DNA from 2 places in the Bacillus sp. 41-22 genome. Region 2 is predicted to be linked to the other one. Evidence: riboswitches for the same ligand, from Rfam matches in the RefSeq annotation. Region 2 holds a riboswitch; the other holds the start of a gene.
The links. A riboswitch is a leader RNA that binds a small molecule or an ion and turns the genes downstream of it on or off. The one in region 2 is predicted to bind S-adenosylmethionine.
Positions count from the first base shown of each region.

Region 1: it holds a riboswitch for S-adenosylmethionine, as region 2 does, so the genes downstream of both, LCF45_RS07310 (Na+/H+ antiporter NhaC family protein) here and metI (cystathionine gamma-synthase/O-acetylhomoserine thiolyase) in region 2, are expected to answer to the same signal.

Region 1 covers NZ_CP084035.1:1,424,257-1,428,051, reverse strand. The annotation lists gene LCF45_RS07310 (Na+/H+ antiporter NhaC family protein) at 151-1,467, opposite strand; SAM riboswitch class I at 1,562-1,667, opposite strand; gene LCF45_RS07305 (ribonuclease FAU-1 family protein) at 1,788-2,306, opposite strand; gene gltP (glutamate/aspartate:proton symporter GltP) at 2,375-3,649, opposite strand.
Region 2 covers NZ_CP084035.1:4,106,611-4,110,405, forward strand. The annotation lists gene LCF45_RS21040 (bifunctional homocysteine S-methyltransferase/methylenetetrahydrofolate reductase) at 1-1,832, opposite strand, end outside; SAM riboswitch class I at 1,903-2,012, opposite strand; SAM riboswitch class I at 2,215-2,328, shown strand; gene metI (cystathionine gamma-synthase/O-acetylhomoserine thiolyase) at 2,418-3,530, shown strand; gene metC (cystathionine beta-lyase) at 3,527-3,795, shown strand, end outside.

The DNA of each region.
Region 1 (3,795 bases), 2.6 Mb from region 2:
TTCGACTCAGACTTAAGACCGAGTTAAATTCAGCCTTTTGCAAAAATATGCGGTAGGATAGGATGATTCACTCTTTTATCGCACATAAAAAGCCGTACAGAGAACATTCTCTGTACGGCTTTCGTTACTATTCATAAACTTCATTTTAAATTATGCTGTTTTGTGATACTCTTTCTTTCCCGCTACTTTAGAAAACCTCGGGAAACCAATTAATATAGAAATGATTCCACATACTCCAACTAAGATTGGATAAAACGCATATGGTAACAATTCAATTGGAGATAACGCCGCAAATCCTGCTGCCGTTAACATTTGCGCACCATACGGAATTAATCCTTGCACACAGCATGAGAAAAGATCTAATACACTCGCTGATTTACGAGGGTCAATTTCATATTGATCTGCAATGTTTTTCGCAAGCGGACCTGTAAAGATAATAGAAATCGTATTATTCGCTGTACACATATTCGTCATACTCACTAAGCCAGCAATACCGAACTCTGCTCCTTTTTTTGAACGAATGTTACGCGTTAAAAGATTCATTAAATATTGAATGCCACCATTATATTGAATCAGTTCGACCATACCACCAATTAAAATGGCAAGTAACACTAACTCCATCATACCGCCCATTCCAGTCGTTACACTTTTAAAGAAACTCTCTAACGTATAACTTCCATCTATAAGACCGATAACACCAGATAGTACAGTTCCACCGGTTAATACAATAAGTACATTCCAGCCAAGTAGCGCTGTAACAAGTACACCTGCATATGGTAAAATCTTCACCCAATCAAATGTATGAGCTTTAATTTCTGTATCATTACCTAAAGTAATCATTACTAATAGTACAATTGTAATGACTGCAGCTGGCAATACAATTAAAAAATTCGTTTTAAACTTATCTTTCATTTCTGTTCCTTGCGAACGAACAGCAGCAATTGTCGTATCAGAAATAAATGATAAATTATCACCAAACATCGCTCCACCCACAACAGTAGCCATCGTAAGCGCAATTGAGATATCAGTTTGCCCACTAATACCTACAGCAATCGGTGCTAATGCAGCAATTGTTCCCATTGAAGTTCCCATCGCTAATGAAATAAATGCCCCTATAACAAAAATTCCAGCAACGATAAATCCTTGGGGTAAAATAGATAACGCTAAGTTAACAGTGGAATCAACTCCGCCCATTCCTTTTGCTGTTTCAGAAAACGCCCCTGCAAGTACAAAAATCAGAACCATGATCATAATATCAGGGTTTCCTGCACCTTTAGCAAATCGTTCTACTTTCACATTAAAGCTTTCCTTACGATTCATCACTAAAGCAATTCCTACAGCAATCATAATCGCTACGAGTATCGGCAATTTATAGAAATCACCTGTAATAATCCCAGAACCAATAAATAGCGCCAAAAATATTCCAAGTGGTAATAAAGCTAAACCATTTCCTCTCGTTTCTTTCAAAGTATCATCTCTCCCTAGTTTTCAACCTTTTCTAATTAACAACAAAAGACCTCTTCCGACGAGAAGAGGTCTTATACATCTATAAGAAACACTCTTCTCATTTTTCAAGCACACGCTTGCTGGATTTGGCACAGCACTCTGAAATCGAGTCCGCTGCCGAGGCATCGTAGGGCCAGTCCCTCCGCCTCTCTTTATAAGAAGGTTTCATATTTATTTTTAAATAATAATTTCTTTCCTAACTTTACTCGCTTACAAAACAAAAGTCAATTATTTTTTGTATAGTTTTTTTTGGTAATTATGCAAAAATATGAATACACCAATCATTTTAACTTTTCGATTTCTTTATCCAATATTGAGATCCAATAAAATTTTCTATTTTTTATCTTCGCGATAATCCATTTTGTTGTATTCCATGCTAACTCATATTCTTCTTTTGTAACATCACCAATTTTATAGGCATCCTCTAACTCGTCTTCATCCAGTACATAGATCTCACCGTTCGGTAACAATACTACATCTAAATATAAATCATCAAAATAAGGTAAACCACGCTCGTCTATTTTATATTCTTTCGTCACGTCGATATAATATTGCAGTAATTGTTTTTGATTGTCTAACATAGCTGTAATTGCAAAGTTTTCCCCGTTTATAAAATATTGCATCCATGTATACCCATCACCTGCAATGCAAAGCTGCTTACCATTGTATTCTTTATAACTAGGTTCTCTCACTTTTTTTATGTCCAGTATTCCTAACATTCCATCCTCTACTTGCTTAACCCTATAATCCTTCTCTATTAGTCGCTTCCACGAAGAACCGTCACCATATTTACGTTTCATTACGTCCGCTCCTCTTCTATATATAGAAAAGCCCCCACATATTATGTGAGAGCTTGTTCATATTATAATTAAGCTGCTTGACCCTTTTCAGATATCTCTTTTAAATAGGCTTGTCCTTTTTCAGCGTCATATTGACCTTCCCACTTAGACATAACTACAGCCGCTAAAGAGTTACCTACAACGTTAACTGCTGTACGAGCCATATCAAGAATACGGTCAATACCTGCAATAAACGCTAAACCTTCAGCTGGAATACCTACTGTACCAAGTGTTGCTAATAATACAACGAATGATACGCCCGGTACACCCGCGATACCTTTTGATGTAACCATTAATACAAGTAATAACGTAATTTGTTGTGTAATGGATAATTCAATACCGTACATTTGCGCTAAGAAAATTGCCGCAATTGCTTGATATAAAGTTGATCCATCTAAGTTAAATGAATAACCTGTTGGAATAACGAAAGATGTAATTGCTTTCGGACAACCGAATTTCTCCATTTTCTCCATAATTTTCGGTAAAACCGTTTCTGAACTTGCTGTAGAATACGCTAAGATCAGCTCGTCTTTTAAAATCTTAAAGAATTGGAAAATGTTTATTCCAAATATTTTCGCTGTAAGTCCTAATACAACTACAACGAAGAAGATCATTGCTCCGTATACTACAATGAGTAATTTCCCTAATGGAATTAATGAAGCTAATCCGAATGTAGAAACTGTAACACCAATTAATGCGAATACACCAAATGGTGCAAACTTCATAACTTGGTTCGTTACATAAAACATTGCATCTGCTACACCTTGGAAAAATTGTAGAACTGGTTTACCACGCTCACCAATTGCTGCTACACCTAAACCAAATAATACTGAGAAGAAGATAATAGCAAGCATATCACCTTCAGCTAATGATTTCATAATGTTCGTCGGAACAATATTTACAAACGTATCCGCGAACGAATGACTTTGTACTTGCTCTGTCGTATGTGTATATTTAGAAATATCTGTTTTTGTTAACTTATCCATATCAACGCCTTTTCCAGGTTGGAAAATGTTTGCTATTAATAAACCAACAACAATTGCAAGTGTTGTAATAATTTCAAAGTAAATAATTGTTTTTCCGCCTAGTCGACCTAACTTTTTAATATCGCCAACACCAGCAACCCCAACAACAATACTCGCTACAACAATCGGTACAACAATCATCTTAATTAATCGGATGAAGATATCACCAATTGGTTGTAAGTACTTCACCACTTCCGGATTGCCAAAGAAAATCGCCCCAACTGTAATACCAAGCGCAAGTCCTATTAAAATTTGCCATGCAAGTCCTATTCTTTTCATACTTGTGGTAACCCCCTCTTCGATGTGTCACTCTATCTCTCATTCTATCTCTATAAAACATGAAATTAAGAGTATTACATATTATTCGACAATTCACTACATTTTGTCCCTGTTAAAAATCATAAATCAAAATTTAAAATCTGACA
Region 2 (3,795 bases):
CAATTAATACCTTCTTTCACTTCTTGCTTTTCTCTCACATATTTCACGAGATGTTCTGTAATTTCATATTTTAAAAACGGTGTAATAAGATAAATACCGTTAAAGTATTTCATCGCCGCATCGATCAACTCTTGTGAAATACGAATCCCTTCCTCTATGGCTGCCTCTTTCGTTTCATGTCCATCCATTCTTTGTCTTATCTCTTCAGGGAGAGTAATACCCGGCACTTCAAAATGAAGAAAATCTGCGTTCCGCTTACTTACTAACGGCATAATTCCAATAAAGATAGGTTGTTCCAAATGCTTTGTCGCTTCATATACTTCTTCTATTAAAGCAACATCATATATCGGCTGCGTTAAGAAATATTCAGCACCAGCATCAATTTTTCGTTCCATTCGCTTGACCGCTGCTTTTAAATGCCTTACATGAGGATTGAATGCACCTCCAACAGAAAATCTTGTTGCCGGACCAATTGATTTCCCTAAAATAGAGCGTCCGTCGTTCATCTCTTTAATCATTTTAATGAGCTCTATCGATGACAAATCATATACAGAAGTTGCACCTGGGAAATCACCAACGCGCGCTGGATCACCAGTTAAAGCTAGCACTTCCTCCATACCTAATGCTGATAATCCAAGTAAGTGAGACTGTAGTCCAATGACGTTATGGTCTCTACACGTTAAATGCGTCAATACTGGAATATCATGCTTCGTTAATAATGCACCCATAGCCATATTCGAAACACGAGGAGATGCTAATGAATTATCTGCTAGAGTAATAGCATCCGCTCCAGCCCTTTTCAGTGCTCTTGCCCCTTCAAAAAAACGCTGCGTGTCTAACGTTTTCGGTGGATCTAATTCCACTACAACTGTCGTTTGTTTCTTTGCCTTTTCTGCTAGAGTAACATGAGCTCTCGAACGCTTCTCATGTGTATGGACCACTTTAGGCCTTTGAATCGTCTCCTTTGCTATTACAGGTGCAACATTTGCAATAGCACGTTTCATTCCTTCAATATGTTCCGGGGTAGTACCACAACAACCACCTAATAAACGAATACCTTGTTCAATAAATTTCGGTGTCATTTCTTCAAAATATGCTGGACTTCCCTCATATACGTAACGCCCTTCCACATAATTCGGGAGACCTGCATTCGGATATGCTGATAAATAGCCATTTTGAGGAATCGATATCATTTTGAAAGCTTCCGTCATGTGAAGCGGGCCTAGTTGACAGTTCAACCCAACAACATTGGCACCGTAATCTAAAAGCTGTTTTAATATTTCATTGACATCATTCCCATTTTGAGTCGTACCTGCCTCATGTAACGCTAACTGAGCAACAATCGGAATATTCGTTTGTTTACGCAATACTTTAACCGCATGCAATAATTCAAATTCATCATAAAAAGTTTCTAATAGTAATCCATCAACCTGTTCTTCTAGTAAAGCACCTGCCTGCTCAAGTAACATAAATTCTCGCTCTATATCAGTCGTTGTAACAGCACCAATATGTTTCATACCTCCAATTGTCCCTAAAATTGCATTCCGATCTGTTACTGATGCTTTCGCAATATTCACTGCCGCTTTATTAATTTGGACAACTTGATTCTCTAGACCATACATGCGGAGTTTCGCTTCATTCGCACCATACGTATTCGTTTGAATAACATCCGCTCCAGCAGCTACATATTGTTTATGGATCGATATAATTAAGTCCGGATCAGACAAATTCAATTCTTCAAAACTACTTTGTAAACCATGCGAATGTAATAACGTTCCAACCGCACCATCACCTATTACAATTCCTTTTGATAATAAATCTAGTAATTTCACGAATCTCCCTCATTTCTATCAATATAAAAACCCCCTCTTCACTTTGAAGAGGGGGACATAATTGTTCCTCCTCTTATTATGCAAAACACACGTTTTGCAGGTTTTAGCACCGTTTCAAACATTTAGTTTGAAGGTTGCCGGGTTTCACAGGGCCTTTCCCTCCACCGCTCTCAATAAGAGTTTGTCTTTATTATTTTATTTATGTAGCTAAAAGGAAATACGTTCCCCTTTTAACAATGTTTGTTAATTTTTTATAAATTTAGCACGCACTAAAATAAAAGTCAATGACACTTGCGGAAAAATAAAAATTATTTAAAATAAAGTTGCAATTCAATTATCTTTTGTTGTAAAGTTAAAACCATAATAAAATTTCATACGAACATTCTTATCTAGAGAGGTAGAGGGACTGGCCCTTTGACGCCTCAGCAACCATTAACATTCATTCGTTAATAAGGTGCTAATTCCAGCAAATTGTGAAAGATTTGACAGATGAGAAGAAGACTCTATTCAATCCGAAAGCCTTCTTCTTAGAAGGCTTTTTTTATTTTCACTTAGTCGTTCACTTTAAAAAGGGGGAATTTTCACATGTCAACAATCGAAACAAAACTAGCACAAATCGGGAACCGTAGCGAAACTACAACAGGAACTGTTAATCCACCTGTTTATTTCTCAACTGCTTATCGTCACGAAGGAATTGGTAAATCTACTGGCTTTGACTATTCAAGAACTGGAAATCCGACTCGTGGTCTTTTAGAACAGGCAATTGCAGACTTAGAAAGCGGTGAGCAAGGGTATGCCTGTAGTTCAGGAATGGCGGCTGTTCTCCTTGTCCTTTCACTATTCCGTTCCGGAGATGAGCTTATCGTATCTGAAGACTTATACGGGGGAACATATCGTCTATTTTCCGAACATGAAGACAAGTGGAATATTCGATGTAGATACGTAGATACACAATCTATTAAACAAATTGAGCAAGCAATCACATCTCAAACGAAGGCTATTTTCATAGAAACACCGACTAATCCATTAATGCAAGTAACTGATATCGTAAGTGTAGCAAGTGTAGCGAAAAGGCACGGACTACTTCTTATTGTAGATAACACGTTCTATACACCTTATATACAGCAACCATTAACAGAAGGTGCAAACATCGTCCTTCACAGCGCAACTAAATATTTAGGCGGTCATAACGATGTACTAAGCGGACTTGTCGTTGCGAAAGGGAAATCTCTTTGCGAGGAGCTTGCTCATTATCATAATGCCTCTGGTGCTGTCTTAAGCCCGTTTGATTCATGGCTATTAATTCGAGGCATGAAGACTTTAGCACTTCGCATGAAACAGCATGAAGAAAACGCTCATGCAATTGTTGCTTATTTAAATGATGAAGATGGTGTGACAGATGTATTTTATCCAGGAAGAGGTGGTATGATTTCATTTCGCCTTCAAGATGAAACTTGGATTAATCCTTTCTTACAATCTTTATCCTTAATTACATTTGCTGAAAGTCTTGGCGGTGTCGAAAGTTTAATGACTTATCCAGCAACGCAAACTCATGCCGACATTCCAGAAGATGTTCGAACAGCACGTGGTGTTTGTAATCGTCTTCTCCGTTTTTCAGTCGGCATCGAAAATAGCAACGACTTAATTCAAGACTTAAAGCAAGCAATTAAAATTGTAAAAGAAGGTGTAAGAATATGAGTTATTCCATAGATACGCTTTTACTGCATAATCAATACAAGCATGACTCACACACAGGAGCTGTTAACGTTCCCATCTATAACACATCAACATTCCATCAGTTTGATGTAGATGCTTTTGGAAAGTATGACTATAGTAGATCTGGAAATCCAACACGTGAAGCTCTTGAAGATATCATTGCTTTATTAGAAGGCGGGACAAAAGGATTTGCCTTTGCATCAGGCATTGCAGCCATTTCTACTGCATTTCTCCTTCTTTCACAAGG